2 regions of the Micromonospora arida genome follow, and region 2 is predicted to be linked to the other one. Evidence: riboswitches for the same ligand, from Rfam matches in the RefSeq annotation. Region 2 holds a riboswitch; the other holds the start of a gene.
What was found. Region 2 has a riboswitch for S-adenosylmethionine ahead of ACFYP0_RS19950 (aminotransferase class V-fold PLP-dependent enzyme). Riboswitches for the same ligand answer to the same signal wherever they lie in the genome.
Positions count from the first base shown of each region.

Region 1: it holds a riboswitch for S-adenosylmethionine, as region 2 does, so the genes downstream of both, ACFYP0_RS14830 (hypothetical protein) here and ACFYP0_RS19950 (aminotransferase class V-fold PLP-dependent enzyme) in region 2, are expected to answer to the same signal.

Region 1 covers NZ_JBIALC010000004.1:119,556-127,710, reverse strand. The annotation lists gene pglW (BREX system serine/threonine kinase PglW) at 1-902, opposite strand, end outside; gene ACFYP0_RS14845 (hypothetical protein) at 1,345-1,548, opposite strand; gene pglX (BREX-2 system adenine-specific DNA-methyltransferase PglX) at 1,714-4,995, shown strand; gene ACFYP0_RS14835 (hypothetical protein) at 5,217-5,441, shown strand; SAM riboswitch class IV at 5,525-5,645, shown strand; gene ACFYP0_RS14830 (hypothetical protein) at 5,650-6,276, shown strand; gene ACFYP0_RS14825 (hypothetical protein) at 6,449-7,387, shown strand; gene ACFYP0_RS14820 (GIY-YIG nuclease family protein) at 7,384-8,076, opposite strand.
Region 2 covers NZ_JBIALC010000006.1:235,148-243,302, forward strand. The annotation lists gene ACFYP0_RS19935 (GroES family chaperonin) at 1-269, shown strand, start outside; gene ACFYP0_RS19940 (hypothetical protein) at 363-530, shown strand; gene ACFYP0_RS19945 (PrsW family intramembrane metalloprotease) at 571-2,061, opposite strand; SAM riboswitch class IV at 2,085-2,205, shown strand; gene ACFYP0_RS19950 (aminotransferase class V-fold PLP-dependent enzyme) at 2,252-3,520, shown strand; gene ACFYP0_RS19955 (FUSC family protein) at 3,546-4,781, opposite strand; gene ACFYP0_RS19960 (HD domain-containing protein) at 4,888-5,544, shown strand; gene ACFYP0_RS19965 (DUF4031 domain-containing protein) at 5,516-5,800, opposite strand; gene ACFYP0_RS19970 (FAD-binding oxidoreductase) at 5,869-7,269, shown strand; gene ACFYP0_RS19975 (hypothetical protein) at 7,280-7,816, opposite strand; gene ACFYP0_RS19980 (glycerol-3-phosphate dehydrogenase/oxidase) at 7,905-8,155, opposite strand, start outside.

The DNA of each region.
Region 1 (8,155 bases), on a different contig from region 2:
TGGTCATAGGGGTAGACGAGCCCGATGCCGAGTTCGGATTCGACCAGGTCACGAGGGCGCAGCAGCCCGTCGTGCTGCAACCGGGACATGATGCGAAACTCATGCTCCGCGATCTGCCGGGCCGACGCCCGCTCCTGCTGGCCGGCGGCCGGTGGTAGGACTCGGAACCGGATCCGGGCACGGTCCTGCTGGACCACCCGGTGGTAGGCGAGCCAGTCCTGCCAGCCCTCGTCAGAGTCGATGGCCTGGTCCTCAATGACCCAGGACCCCGCCTCACGCTCCCGGCGTTGTACGAGGCCGATGCGTTCAAGCAGCTTAACCAGGATGTGTTCCTGGTTCGGGCCGATCGCCCGCCGCCCCGCGGGTTCGAGCACCAGTTCAGATATTTCGGCCAGGTTGCTTCGGGAGCTGTGGTCATCCAGGCCGTAGAGGTTGATAGTGCTTGATGAACTGAGGACGCAGCGCAGATCGGGATGGTGCAGGAACACCGCCTCCTGCACGAACGGGATGACGTCTCGCTCGTCGGGAATCTGAACGTTCTGCTCCTGCGCCCACAGACGCAGCTCGTCCTTCAGCTTGCTCGCGAAAAACTGCGCTTTGCGCCGGGTCAGCTTGAGCGGCGAATCTTCGGGGCGCCGACCGTCGCGAGCCCAACGCTGATCATCGCCGCGGAGGGTGCCAGAGTAGTACTTGAGCTCGATGAGGTGGAGCTGTTTGCGACCGAGTAAAAGTAGGTCGACCTCGTGCCATCGACCCCGCGAATCGCGGAACTCGAAGTTCGACCAGGCGCGAAACGGCGTCTCATCGGGCATGATCGCGCGGACCAGTGCCAACCCTTCGGCTTCGTGCGGAAATTGCGAGGGCGAGACCTCGATCCAGCGGTCCTGCCCAGCCTCTGCCACCGTTCACCCTCCGCACCGCACCTGGTTCGTCCCCGAACCTACTGCCCCGGGCCGCAGGAGCATACCCGGTCAGTAGCGGGTGGCCATCGTCTCCGCTCCGCAAGTTGCCGCCCTACGAGGGAGATGTACATCCGCGGGAATCGTGTTGGCTGATTGGTCAGAGGCATTCAGACGGATGGCTGAACAACGGTGTGACGGCCGTGCTGCTGGCCGGCTCAAGCTGCTCTCGAAGACGTAGAGCCTGTTCGGGCGGCGGAGCCGGGTATTCGAATTCGGATGGTGTTGGCGGGTATGGGCGATTTACGGACGTCGACTGCGGAGCGGGCGTGTCCGAATCCAATGCCGAGCGCCCCAGCACATCCACAAAGGGCCTACCGCGCGAGCGCGGCTGGACCGGCATGGTCCAGCGGCTCGCGGGCGGCTCAGGCGGTGGATCCGAACCTCAGGGCCGGTCGGGCGTAGCAGTGAGGAATGCCGCTATCGCCAGCAGGAGGAGCACGGTGCCGGTGAAGCCGGCGGCCCCGGTGAAGATCCCGGCGACCGGATCTCGCGAGCTCATCCCCGTCAGCAGTCCGGCGGCCGCGCCCACCATGAGGCTGAAGACGATGATCACCGCGAGCCAGAGGGGGCGCGTCGGAGGAGTCATTGCCGATCCGTCCTTTCGTGGCCTCCGGCTGTTCCCGGATGCTTGTCGGGCACCGGTGCACGTCCGTGCCTGTCGAAGGCGAGTGGCGTGCGACGGAGGGGAAGCTGTGGGGGTAGAGTAGCAGTGTTCTAACACGATGCGAATATTCAGGAGGCGGGTCTCAGCGTGTCGACCGCGGAGCTATCCACCCAACTGCGCCGGCTCGTGCGGCTTGTCCAAGAGGACCTACGCACGTCCGGGGCCAGCGACGTCTCGGACGAGCAGGTCGACCAAGCAGCGGTCGGGTGGGTGCTCGGCACTCTGTTCGTGCGGTTCGCGGAGGACAACCGCCTGATCGATCGACAGTCGGCACCTGCGGCTCCGGACCAGCAGCTGCCGTGGCTCCTCTCCCGGTTCGAGTCCTTCGCGGCCGTCGATCCGGGGACCGGGCTGTTTGACCGCAGTCAGAACCCGATCTTCGACCTGCCGGTCTCGGACCAGATGGCCGGCGACCTGGTCGCCTTCTGGAACCGCCCCGACGCGAACGGCGGAATGGCCCACGACCTCGCCACCACGGACTTGAACACCCGCTTCCTAGGCGATCTCTACCAGGTCATCGACGAGAGCGCCAGCAAGCAGTACGCCCTACTGCAGACGCCTGCCTTCGTCACCGAGTTCATCTTGGACCTCACGCTTGAACCTGCCCTTCAGGAGCGTGGGCATGAGGCCCTCCGCCTGATGGATCCGGTCTGCGGGTCGGGGCACTTTGTCCTGGCGGCATTCTCGCGGCTGTTTTCCGTCTGGCAGCGGGCCGCTCCCACGGTTGCTGTCGAGGATCTGGTCGGTCGTGCGCTGCGCTGCGTGCACGGGGTGGATCTCAACCCTCTCGCCGTGGCTATCACCCGGTTCCGCCTGCTCATGGCTGCGGTGCGCGCGTGTGGCGCCACGAAGCTCAGCGAGGTTGCCCGATTCGACTGGCGATTCTCGGTAGCCGTCGCCGATTCGCTGGTCGAGGACCCCTTCGGTGGCGACTTCGACGTGGTGGTAGGCAACCCGCCCTACACCACCGTGCGGGACAAAATCCTTGATGAGGTCTACCGCGCCCGGTACGACGCCTGCGTCGGCAGGTACGCCCTCACGATCCCCTTCTCGCAGAGGCTTTTCCAGTTGGCTCGGCCCGGTGGCCGGGTTGGTCAACTGACATCCAACTCGTTCATGAAGCGCGAGTTCGGTCGAAGGCTCGTCGAGGAGTTCTTCGGGCACCGGGTCGCCCTCACGCACATCATCGACACTTCGGGCGCGTTCATCCCAGGCCACGGCACGCCCACCGTGATATTGATCGGCCGCAACGAGCCGCCTCTTGACGCGGCGCCGGTGCTCACCGTGGCCGGACTGCGCGGCGAGCCGGCCGTCCCGTCCGATCCCGCTCGGGCGCCGGTCTGGCGATCGTTGCTGCGACAGACGGCGCATCCTGGTCGCGCCGACACGTGGTCGGAATCTCGCTACGTCAGCCGAGAGCAACTCCGCTCGTTTCCGCTGACGATTGCGACAAGCGAGGCGGCCGAGGTCCTCGCGGGGATTGCCGCTGCGCCACGTCGGCTGAACGACTATGTGGTGCGAATTGGATACTTCGCCAACACGGGATCGGATGACATCTTCACCGCGCCACGTCACACGTTCGCGACGCTCGGAATTCCTGCTGACGACGCCCTCGTGGGCGTTATCTCCGGCTCCGAGGTCCGGGACTGGAACGCCCAGGCCGACCGCTACGCTTTCTGCCCGTACGATTCATCGGGCGACATCGTCTCGATCGAACAGCATCCCGCGCATCTACGACGGCTGTGGCCATACGGTCTGGTGCTGCGGAACCGCCCATCCGGTTTCGAGGGATCTGCCAATAAGAGCGGAAGGCCTTGGTACGACTGGCATCAGTTCGTCGGTCGGAGGGGCACCCACGACCGGCTGATCACATACTCCTGGGTTGCCACCCACAACCACTTCGCCGCCCTGCACAGGGATGAGGTGCCACTGCACTCCGCGCCGATCATCGAGCTCCCCCCCGACGCGGCACAGCGCCGCACCGACCTGACCGCATGGCTCAACAGTTCCTCGGTCTGCTTCTGGCTAAAGCAGGGCAGCAACAGCAAGGGCAGGCCGGGCCTCGACCAGACTGGCACCGGCGAACACTGGGACACCTTCTACGAGATCGCCGCCACCCGGCTGCGCGAGCTCCCATTGCCCGAGAAGCTGCGCACCACGTACGCCGATGAGTTGGACCGGCTCGCTCGGGAGCTGTCTGAGACCACTCCCGCAGCGGTAGTGCGCCACCAGTCCCCAAGCCGCGAAGGGTTCTCCACGGCTCGTTCCCGTTGGGAAGCTGTCCGCGCCCGCATGGTGGCCCTGCAGGAGGAGTTGGACTGGGAGGTCTATCTCCGGTATGGCGTGACCGAGGACGAGGGCCTGTTGGCCGCTGCCTCCGCCGTTCCACCATTGGCCTTCGGCGAGCGAGCATTCGAGATCGTCATGGCCCGACAGATGGTCGCCGGCGAGCTGGACACTGCTTGGTTTGTGCGGCACGGCGCTCTTCCGACCACCGATCTCCCCGCCCACTGGCCAGCGTCCTACCGTGAGGTGGTCGAGCGGCGCATCGACGCGATGCAGCGGGACAGTCGGCTGCGGACTCTGGAACGGCCGGAGTTCAAACGACGATGGGCCTCCCCCGGCTGGGACGCCATGGCGGCCGGAGCGGTGCGCACCTGGTTGCTCGACAGGTGTGAGACGGCCGAGCTCTGGTACGACAACGCAGACGGCGCAAGGCGTGCCCGACCGCGAACAATCGTGGAGCTAGCCGAGCTGCTGGGCGAGGATCCAGCGTTCGTCCAGGCGGCTGAGCTGTACGCACCAGGCCAACCGCTAGTCGACGTCGTAAGGGACCTGTTCGCGGACGAAGTCGTCCCCCACCTCGCCGCCCTACGTTATCGAGACTCGGGCATCGCAAAGCGCGCTCAGTGGGAGGAGACGTGGCGGCTACAACGGGAACAGGACTTGGGTCTTACTGGGCCGGCCCCGATGCCACCGAAATACAGCAGCGCCGACTTCCTGAAGGTGAGCTACTGGCGGCACCGTGGCAAGTACGACGTGCCTGGCGAACGGTTCGTGTCCTATGCGCGCTCGGGAGGCGCCATCAAGGACGCCATGGTGGGGTGGGCCGGCTGGCCCGTCGAGGACCGGGCAATGGTGCTATCCGACCTCGCGTCAGCCGCACCGACTCGCGAGGACGGCGTTCCGCTGCTCGCCGGCCTGCTGGAGTTGCTGCCGTGGGTGAAGCAATGGTGTAGCGACCAGCAGTACGGGAGCCACCGCACCCTGCTAGACGACTTGATGGTCCGGTGGGATGTCACCGAGGAGGATCTACGCGCTTGGCGTCCCCTGAAATCGAAGCGCGGGCGTCCCCGCAAGCAGAGCTGATCGATGTAGCTCAGTCAGGCCATCTGACCACCAGAACTATCCACATGATGATCCTTCGGGCTCCACCCTACCGGGGCTCTTCACTGACGTACCGGCCCTCGGTACCGATCTGCCCGATCCTGCGGGCGCAGTCGAGCGGGCCAGGTAGATCGTCGTTTCAACGGTCAGCCTGCCTGAGGGCGTCTACCGGTTCGGGGACGGCCCTGCGCCAGTTCCGGCAGGTGCTGACACACGTACGCGCCACCTCCGGCGACGTCTCCCCCACGGCTCTCGACCTACGTTTCAACATCGGCATACTGCTGATCTCCGATGACAAGGCCGCCGAGGCCGCGGACGAGCTGCAACCGCTGCACGACGACCTCTGCGTGGTCTACGGCCCAGACCATGAGCTGACCCGGGAAGTCGCCGACCTGCTTGCCCGGCTCCGACTCGCCGCCGACGGATAGATCCGCCACCGCCGTCTGCTCAGGTCTCCCCCGCGTGTTGTCCGGGGTTGCTCCCGGCTTCGATGATCTCTATGCTTCCTGGGCGTCAAGAGTGGTCAGCGTCAAGCCCCTCGGCTTGCTGACCCGGCAACCGCGCCACCCGCGCACGGTGCCTCCGGGGGAAGACCAGGCCGACCGCAAGCCGCGGCACGGCAAGAGCGGGTGCCTCATGGCACCGGAAAGCGAGTTCATCGTGCCGTTCGACGAACTGGACCTGGCCGCCTTCGCGGTCTGCCTGACCTGCGGGCACCTCCGCGACGGCGCCCCGCGCGAACAGCGGTGCCGCTGCCAGCCACGTACACCGGAGTGGGAGCAGCAGTGGCAGGGCCAGGACATCCCTAGTGACCTCGACCTGTGCCTGTTGTGTGTCCGGGACACGGTGACCACCCGAACCCGGTGGTCGTGGCTGGCCTGCGAAACCTGCCGACACGTCTCGCAGGTCGTCGGCGAGCGGTACGGCCACCGCGCCGCACTGCCGCTGGGCCGGCACTCGCTCATGAACGGCGACGTGGCCCAGCGGCAGACGGCCACGACCACCGAGGTCGCTGCCTCGCTGGTGGCCTCCGCACGGCGTTGTAACGAGCTGCGCGAGTGGCAGCAGGTGGAGTTCGCCCGGCTCGCCGAGCCACTACGCGTGATTGCTTCGAGCCTGCCGCTGGCCGAGTGGCAGCGGCAGTCGCCGCCCTCGCTTGGAGCGAGCGTCGACGCTTTCGACCGCTACGGCGTCATGCCCGTGCCCAACGACCTCAGCAGCCTCCGGCAGGCCCAGACCGAATTCCTGTCCACCGCGCGTTGACCGCCAGTCCAGCCGGCTGCTGTTGGGTATCCGAATCGCCAACAGCGGTCGCGCTGGTCATCGTCCATCGAAGGTCCGGTGATAACCGGCAGCTCGGATGCCGCGCCGTTCGATAGCATCCGGCCATGATGGACGGTGGCGGGCAGTGACGTCGGTGCCCGGTGGCCGAAGCATGACCATCACCAGTGGTTGGCCGGCGCTGACCGTGGCATTGAGCAACAGAGCCTCGCCAGCGAGATTGTTCATTCAGGAGCGGTTCGGCCGCTGGCAGGACCTGCAGGCACGGTATCGGGAATCCGTGGGCTCCCTTGTCGTGCCTGGGAGCCAGGCGAACCCTGGCACCATCGGCTCGGCCTTCGACTGGATGGTGCGCTTCATGGTGCATCCCAGTCCGGATCTGCGCTTGGCACTGCTCGGCGCGCGCACTCCCCCACTCCGGCACGCGGTCCACGAACTGGCACGCACGCTGAATTACTCCCAAAGCGGCGACAGCGTGGGGACCTACCGGTTCACCGGGCCGGGCGCAGGCAGCGAAGCCGACCATCAACTCGTTGCCCGGGCGTGCTGGGCGCTGGCGCTCCTCACCGACCTGTACCGGGTCGATTCCACACCCGGATCCCCGTTGATGGCCCTGGCCCCAAGGTCCATCACCGCCGAGAAGCTCCTTGAGCTCGCCCCACCCGCGGCCCTCGACGAGCTCCAGGCTCTGCGCGCCTTCGCCGAGCGAAGCCTCGTGCCGCCCCTGTCGGCACGGCATGGAGCGTGGGCCCTCGGGCCGACCTTCGCCGGATCATCGCTGATGAACGCCGACGCCGACCTGATCGCCGCAGGTCTGCTGCTCGAACTCAAGACGGGCCTCGGCAGCAAACGCCGCGACGGGACACGGCGGTCATCACTGGAAGCGCCGACCATCATGCAGCTGCTCGGCTACGTACTGCTGGACTTCGCTGACGAGTTCGCCATCGAAGCCGTCGGCGTTTACAACGCCCGCTACGCACACCTGACGACCTGGCGCCTAACCGAACTCCTGGCTGAGTTGGCGGGCCGGCCCGTCGACCTGAAGGAAGAACGTGTCGCCTTCCATCAGCTGCTCCACGGGCGATCGCGTTAGTCCTCGCGTCGGAGACCATCTAGGTAGCCCTGAATGAGGGCGGACGCGTCGCGGAAGTCGAGGTCGAAGAACTCACGGTCCTTGCGCACCCGGTAGGGCGCCAATCGATCGTGCAGCTCGGCCTCCACCGACGGAGCATCCGCGACCACCCACAAAGCGCGCACGCCATACGGGATAACGACGCCTGTCGCCCGATTGATCTCCCTCACCCGCTCCTCGACGGTTCGCTCGGTGTAGCCGATCTTCAGCATCCGAGGCTGCTCGCGAGTCGACAGCACGTAGATGTAGCCAGCTCCTCGTATTTCACGCGGCTGTTCCCCGACGAGTCCGGCCAGATGGACCTGCACGTCCGCGTCAGTCAGGAGCGTGAGCTGCTTCGCAGCTGTGGCATCGTCGCCATCCCTGATCGCGGTGCGTAGGCGACTGAGCGCGTCACCAACTTGTAGGCAGCGCTTACGTCCGGGGCGGCCCAGCTGTTGCCACACGGTGAACCAGTCCCACTGGTCCTGCTTGTGACAGCGCGAGTAGAGCCCCTTGACTTCCGACAGGGCCTCCAGCAGTGACGGGCTGGACTCAATCGGGTCGTTCTGCAGGTAGCTCAGCACGGCCGCTACCGACTGACGTCGTTTCTGCTGAACCTCGGGCTTGACGGGGGCCATCCCGAAGCCCCACTTCTGCACGACCTGCACGCGGTGGTCTTGAACTGGAGATGCCACGACCGCCTCCCCCTCCCGTAGCTGCATGCGCCGTCGGATGCGGCGATCCCGG
Region 2 (8,155 bases):
TGGAGGGCAGTGAGGGCGAACGCCGCTCCACCGCTGGCATCGTCATTCCGGCGACCGCAGCGGTCGGCAAGCGCCTCGCCTGGGCCACCGCGGTCGGGGTGGGGCCGAACGTCCGCGCCATCGTCTCCGGCGACCGGGTGCTCTTCGACCCGGACGAGCGCTCCGAGGTCGAGCTGCACGGCCGCGGTTACGTGCTGCTGCGGGAGCGGGATGTGCACGCCGTGGCCGCCGAGCGGATCGAGAACGACTCGACCGGCCTCTACCTCTGACGCACCTCCCCCGGCCACCAGGGCCCGTCGCGCACCGTTTGCCCAGCCGCACGACGGGAAGCCATCCGGCGACCGTGGCCCTGGGGAGGGACGATGCCGGTATTCGTGAAGAAGCTGTTGACCTGGGGCAGTGTCGCGTTCCTGATCTACTTCATGGCCTTTCGGCCGGACGGCGCCGCGCAGATGTTCCGGGCGATCGGGGCCGCGCTGATCGCGATGTTCCAGGGCCTCGGTGACTTCCTCACCTCGCTGATGACCTGAGCGGCACTGCCGTCAGCCGTCAGCCGTCAGGCCGCAGCTGTCAGGGGTGCGTCGGCGGCCAGGGCGACGCCGGGCGCAGGCCGGGCCAACCGGGCGGGGCGTACCCCGCCGGAGCCGGGGCGGGCGCCAGCACCACCGGGATCGGCACCACCGGCTCGTCCGGCGCGTCAACGGCGCGCTGCGTGCCGTCCGGGAAGCGCAGGTGGTAGCGGCTGCCGTCCCAGACCCCCGCCGGTGCCTGCGGGTCCCGACCCACGAAGAACGACCGGTACGCGGTGATCGCGTCCAGCAGCTCCCGCTCCTCACGGGCGGTCCGCTCCTGGTCGGCGGGTTTGCGGTCCAGGCCGCGAAGCGTCCCGTCGCGCAGCAGGGCCAGCCGGGTCGCGGCGGACTGGTAACCCCGCATCGCCCGCACCCCGGCGTCGCCGGCCACGCGCCGCGCCCAACTGCGGGCGGCATGCCGCCGGCCGAGACCGCTCAGGGCGGCCACCTCGGGCGGGCTGAGCCAACCGGCGCGGACGTAGTCGGGCAGGACCCGCTCGGTGAGCCGCCCCTCCCAGGCGCGCAACCACAGCGCCAGCCCCACGGTGCCGAAGAAGACCGGAACCATGAGGCCCAGGAAGCCGTACAGCATGATCATGGCCTCGCCGGTGGCCTGGGTCAGCGTGGGCAGCAGGTTCCACGTGCCGTGCAGCATCATCGCCAGCAGCAGGCCGGCGATCGGGGCGAGCACCCGGATGCGCCGGTCGGCCGTCCGGGAGGCGATACCCAACCCCACACCGGTCATCGAGGTGAAAAGGGGATGGGCGAACCCGAACAGCAGGATCCGCAGAATGAAGATCGCGATGACCTGCTGGATGCCGGTGGCCGGACCGTACCGGTCGGCGCCGGACGCGTACCCCAACCCGCCCAGGTAGAGGATGTTCTCCACCATCGCGAAGCCGACCGCGGAGAGCCCGCAGTAGACCAGGCCGTCGGTGATCCCGGACCACTCGCGGCGGCGGAACACCAGCAGCAGGATCGGGCCCAGCGCCTTGGTCAGCTCCTCGATGAACGGTGCCACCAGCACCCCGGTGAGCGCGGACGGCAGCCCCCAGTCGGCGAAGCGGTTGGCCGCGAAGTCGTTGACCGTGAGCGAGGCGGCGGTGGAGACGAACGCCCCCCAGGCGAAGCAGAAGATCAGATACTTCAACGGCTCCGGTTCGTACCGGTCCAGCCAGAGGAAGCAGGCGACCAGCACCGGCACCGGCAGGATGGCGGCGACGACCCCGATCAGCAGGGCCTGCACACCGAGCGACTGGCCGAGCGTGAAGACCATGAAGACCGCGCACGCCGCGATCAACAGCACCACCCCGGCCAGCGCCAGGAACCGCCGCCAGCCCAGTCGGCGCAGCGGCATCCGGGGCTGCTCGCCCACGGATGGCGCGGCGGACGCAGGCGGCGCGGCGGGCGACGGCGGCAGCGGTGAACCGGGCGGGGTGTCGGCCATGCCGTCAGCGTAGCCATCCGCCGCCGGCTGGTTCGGTCGCATCGGTAGCCGCTATGCTGCCGGCAGGTCACGAGTGCCAGCGTTCAGCCCCGGCTTGCTGGCCGGCAACCCTCGTCGAGTTCGCGGTGGGGTGCCCCGGGTGATGACCGGGCCCAGCCCGATCGGTGTGCTGGGCAAGCGCGGACCCCGTCCCGATGTCGCACCCGGGGTCCCTGACCCCGGAGGTTCCGGCGTGTCCGTCACTCTCGTCCCCTCGCTGCCCAGCCTGCCCACCGTGCCGTCGGCGCCGTCCGCGCCGCTCGACGTCCTCGGCGTGCCCGGCGAGATCAACCTGGACTACGCGGCCAGTGCGCCGTGCGCCCGGGCCGCGGCCGACGCGGTGGCCGAGCTGCTGCCCTGGTACGCCAGCGTGCATCGCGGAGCGGGAGCGCTGTCGCGGCGCTGCACCCTCGCGTACCAGCAGGCCCGGCAGACGATCGGCGACTTCTTCGGCGCTCGCGCCGACGATCATGTGATCTTCACCCGCAACACCACTGACGCGCTCAACCTGCTGGCGCGGGCCGTGCCGGCCGGCACCACGGTGGTCACGTTCGCAGGCGAACACCATGCCAACCTGCTGCCCTGGCCGCGCGGGTCGGTGCGGCTGCCGGTGCCCAGCGACCCCGACGGGGCGGTACGCGATCTCGCCGCCGCCCTCACCGAGCTGCGCCGGGGCAGCAGCCCGGCGTTGCCGGTGCTGGTCGCGGTGACCGGTGCGAGCAACGTGACCGGTGAGCGGTGGCCGGTCGCCGAACTGGCGCGTGTGGCGCACCGGCACGGTGCCCGGATCGTGCTCGACGCCGCGCAGCTCGCCCCGCACGCCCCGGTCGACCTGCTCGCGCTCGACGTCGACTATCTGGCCGTGTCCGGCCACAAGCTGTACGCGCCGTTCGGCGCAGGAGTGCTGATCGGTCGGGCCGACTGGCTGGACACCGCCCCGCCCTACCTGGCCGGCGGTGGAGCCACCAGTCACGTCGGGCCGGCCACCCACGACGTGACCTGGGCGACCGGCCCGGCCCGACACGAGGGCGGCACCCCGAACCTGCTCGGAGCGGTCGCGCTGGCGGCGGTGTGCAAGGCGCTCGACGAGGCGAACCAGAGTGCGCTGGCCGCCCACGAGCAGGCCCTGCTGGCCCGGCTACGGACCGGCCTCGCCGCCCTGCCGCACGTCGTCGAGCTGCGCACCTTCGGCCCGGACGCGCCCCGGGTCGGCATCGTCTCGTTCGTGGTCGCCGGATGGGACTCCACCGAGGTGGCCACGCGGCTGGCCGCCGAGCACCACATCGGCGTACGGGACGGGTTGTTCTGTGCCCACCCGCTGGCCCGGCGTCTGCTCGCCGAGGCGGCGGGGCGTACCGGCCGGCGGGACCTGCCGCCCACCGCGCTGCGCGCCAGCATCGGGCTGGGCAGCACGGCCGCTCAGGTGGACCGGCTGCTCGCGGCGCTGGCCGAGCTGGGCTGAGGCACGCCCGACGGTGGCCCCCAGCTCAGCCGACCGGCGGGGCGGTGGGTGGCTTCGGTGTCTCGCCGGGCTCGGCGGGCTCACCGACCGGGCGCTCCTGCTCCCCGAAGGCGGTGCGGATCCACCGGTTCGCCTCCTCCTGCTCGATCCCGGAGGCCACCAGCAGGTCGCTCGCGGTCGTCCGGATCTGGGCGATAACCACGCTGCCGGAGAAGCCAACCCCGGCGCCGTATCCCCGGCCGGCCTCGCTGACCGCCCGCAGCGACCGCTCCCGGGCCTTCTCCGGCTCCTCGCCGGCGGCGAACTCGTGCTTGAGCAGCCGGACCGACTCGGCGAGGTGAGCGATCGCGTCCGGCATGGGATCGGGCACCGGCTCCTCGTCCTCGACCAGCGTGACGGACCGGCGGATCAGCGTGCCGCTGTTGCGCATCGCCCGATCGATCGGGTCGGCCGCCTCGGCGTAGTGGGTCAGCTCGTCGCGGCGGTGCCACCGGGCCGGGGAGAGGGTGGCGGTCTCCTTCGCCCCCTCGATGGCCTCGCCCAACGTGGCCAACTCCTCCTTGTTGTTGCGCAGCCTCTCCAGTGCGCCCTGGATGGCGGCGCGGTCCCGGTTGCGCAGCCCGTCGGCGGTGGCGTCGAGTTGGGCAGCGAGCAGGTCCAGGGCGGGGCGGGCCGCCCGGTTGATCACTCGGAGCGGGTTCAGTGGCAGCAGCACCGCCGTGACCAGCAGCGCGATCCCACCGCCGAGGAAGGCGTCGACGAAGCGGGGGATCTCCAGGTTCTGGGTCGACGGGCTCAGCGTCACGATCAGCACCGCCGTTGCCGCCGCCTGGATGACGATGGCCACGCTCGCTCCGGCGAAGATGGTGAGCAGGATCGCCACGGTGACCACCAGGCCGAGCTGCCACGCCCCGGTGCCGAGCAGGTAAATCAGGAGGTCGCCGACGAACACCCCGACCCCTACCCCGACGATCAGCTCCACCGTCCGGCGGAACCGCTGACCGACCGACGCGGCCAGGGTGCCGACCGCGGAGATCGGCGCGAAGACCGGTTGCGGGTTGCCGAGCACCTTGTGCGAGATCAGGTACGCGAGCCCGGCGGCCAGCCCGGCCTGCACGGCGAGTCCACCGGCCATCCGTACCCGGTGCAGCCGGTCGTGCAGGGTGGCCCGGCCGCGGTGACGCAGTTGTTCGGTGGCCTCGGCGATCCGCGCGCCGTCGATGTCCACCAACCCGTTGCGCAGCGCGGTACGTCGCACCATTCGAGGTCGCTTGTCCCGGGCCACGGCCATGGGCGCGACTACCCGTGGTGGGCCCGCTGAACCCTCCCTTCCCGCGCGTCACCGGCCGATGCGGCAGACTCGGGCGGTGGTTGATCTGTTGGACCGGTGGCGGGCGGCGGCCCGGGGTGCCGGCGCGAGGCCCGACCCGGATACGACCAGGGCCGGGGAGCAGGTGATCGCCCGGTGGCGGGAGCCGCACCGGCACTACCACACGCTGACCCACCTGACGGCGGTGCTCGATGTGGTGGACCAGCACGCCGACCTGGCCGCCCGGGCCGACGCCGTCCGGCTGGCAGCCTGGTTCCACGACGCGGTCTACGACCCCCGGGCCGCTGGCGACGCCAACGAACGGGACAGCGCCGCGCTGGCCGAGAGCGTGCTCACCGGGCTCGGGGTGCCGGCGCCCACGGTGGCCGAGGTGCGCCGGCTGGTGCTGCTCACCGCCGGGCACACGGTGGCACCGGGCGACCGGGACGGTGCTCTGCTCTGCGACGCGGACCTGGCCGTGCTGGCCGCGCCGCCGGCTCGCTACGAGCGTTACGCGGCGGCGATCCGCCGGGAGTACGCCCACGTGCCGGAGCCGGCCTTCCAGGCTGGGCGGGCCGCCGTGTTGACCGGCCTGCTGGCACTGCCCGCGCTGTTCCGGTCGCCACCGCTGGCGAGCCGGTGGGAAGAGCCCGCCCGGGACAATGTGCGCCGCGAGCTGGCCGCCCTCACCGGGGAGCCGGAGAACGCGGGCTGATCAGGTGCTTCGGCCGACGCAGGTCGGCGGCGCGGAGCAACCGGACCAGCTCTCGGCTCGGCACCACCTGGGCACCGAGCCACACCGCCGCCGCGAACCGGTCGGCCGGAATGTCGTAGTGGTCCCGGTCGAAGCCGCGCCGGGGCGCGCCGAGCGCCTCGGCGAAGGCGTGCAGCTCGGCGTACGAGACGTCGCTGATCAGGTGCGACCAGAGCCGACCGCGCCACGGCCAGGCCGGCCGATCCAGGTAGAGCATGGTGCCCAAGTTATCCCGCCCAGTCGATCATGTTGATGATCGCCGGTCGGCGACCTAGCCTCGGCTGCATGGCCCCCACCGCGCTCCTCGACGACCTGCGCGCCGCGCTCGGTGACGACGCCGTGCTCACCGACCCGGACCTGCTGCGCATGCACCAGCGGGACGAGGCCGACCTGTGCGCCGCCGGCGTCCCGCTGGTGGTGACCCGCCCGCGCGACACCGGGCAGGTGGTCGCCGTGATCCAGGCGGCGGCGCGGCACGGCGTACCGGTGGTGCCGCAGGGCGCGCGGACCGGGCTGGCCGGCGCGGCGAACGCCGTGGACGGCGCGGTGGTGCTCAGCACCGTCGCGATGAACGAGATCCGGGAGATCGACCCGGTGAGCCGGATCGCGGTGGTCCAGCCGGGGGTGGTCAACGCGACGCTGGCCGGGGCGGTGGCCGGACAGGGCCTCTGGTACCCGCCGGACCCCGGCTCCTGGGAGTCGTCCACCATCGGCGGCAACGTGGCCACCAACGCCGGCGGCATGTGCTGTGTGAAGTACGGAGTGACCACCGAGTACGTGCTCGGCCTGGAGGTGGTGCTCGCCTCCGGTGAGGTGCTGCGCACCGGCCGGCGTACGGCCAAGGGGGTGGCCGGCTACGACCTGACCCGGCTGTTCGTCGGTTCGGAGGGCACCCTCGGCGTGATCACCGAGGTGACCGTGGCGCTGCGGCCCGCCCCGGCCGAGTCGCTGACCCTGGTGGCGGTCTTCCCCTCTACCGCCACTGCCGGCGCGGCGGTGGCCGAGATCGCGGCTCGCGGGCTCACCCCCAGCCTGCTGGAGTTGCTGGACCAGACCCACCTGCGGGCGATCGAGGCGTACCAGCCGATGGGGTTGCGGACCGACGCGCAGGCCCTGCTGCTGGCCGCCGCCGACACCGGCGCCCGGGCGGCGGACGACCTGGCCGTGCTGGCCGAGGTGTGCGAGGCCGTCGGCGCCGACGAGGTCTACGCGGCCACCGACGCGGTGGAGGCGGCGGCCCTGCTCCAGGCTCGCCGGCTGGCCCACCCGGCCATGGAGAAGTTCGCGGCGGACGCCTACCCGGGCGGCAACGGCGGTCTGGTGATCGACGATGTGGCGGTGCCGCGCGGCGCGCTCGCCGCGCTCCTGGACGGGGTCGCCCGGATCGCGGCCGAGTGCGAGGTGCCGATCGGCGTGGTGGGGCACGCCGGGGACGGCAACATGCACCCGAACATCGTTGTCGACCGGGCCGACCCGGCGAGCGTGGAGCGGGGTCGGCGGGCCTTCGACGAGATCATGCGCCTCGGCCTGGACCTGGGCGGCACGTGCACCGGCGAGCACGGGGTGGGGCTGCTCAAGCGGGACTGGCTGGCCCGGGAGATCGGGCCGGTCGGCGTCCGGGTGCATCAGGCGATCAAGTCGGCGCTCGACCCGGCCGGCCTGCTCAACCCGGGCAAGGTGCTCTGACCGGCTGCGGTCAGCCCTTGACCTCGGCCGGGGTCGCCTGGGTGAGCAGCAGCAGGATCTCCCCGGCGACCGGGGTGAGCTCCTCACCCGGGCAGTCCTGCGAGGTGATCAGCCCGGTCGAGGTGATGAGGCTGGACGTCAGCGCGTCGATGCAGGTTGTCCGGTACCGCCGGGCCTGATCGGTCTCGTCGGCCAGCTTCGGGTTGGCGAGCAGCACCTGGAGCCGTTCGGTCAGCTCCGGTGCGAGGGTGCCCCGGGAGGTCACGCCGTCGCCGGCGCAGTCGACGCACTGCCACGCGCCGTTCCGCTCGACGCTCAGGCTGCGCATCGGCCCGTCTTCGCCGAGCCGCTGAAGCAGGCTGACCTGACCGGCGGCGACCGTGGTGGGGACCTCCGGCTGCGAGCTGCCACCCGCCGTGCCGGCTGTCGGTTGCGCCACCGGGGTGCTCGGCTTGTCTCCGTCGAAGAGGGAGCACCCGGTCAGGGCGCCGACGAGTGCGACGGCGAGCAGGGGTAAGAGCAGACGAGGGCGCGCGCGGGGTAGCACGCGCGGAAACCTACCCCACCGTAGGTAGCGTTCGAAACCACCATCCAGGTCGGTATCGATGGTTACCCATCGGTAACGTCGCAATTCGTCACCGAGCGGACGAGCGCAGCTCCGCCTGATCGTCGTCGCCCCGGTCGGCCGCGTAACCCCGGACGTCCGGAGCACCGAGGCGGGCCGCGTCCGCCGCCGCGTCGTCCGGCATCAACTGGGACTGCCGCTCCGCCTCCACCCGGGCCCGGTAGTGCTCGACCTCGCGTGCCCGGGTGACCGCGTCCCAACCGAGCACCGCGCCCATCAACTCGGCGGTGTGCTCCGCCGACTCCAGCCCTCGGTGGCTCG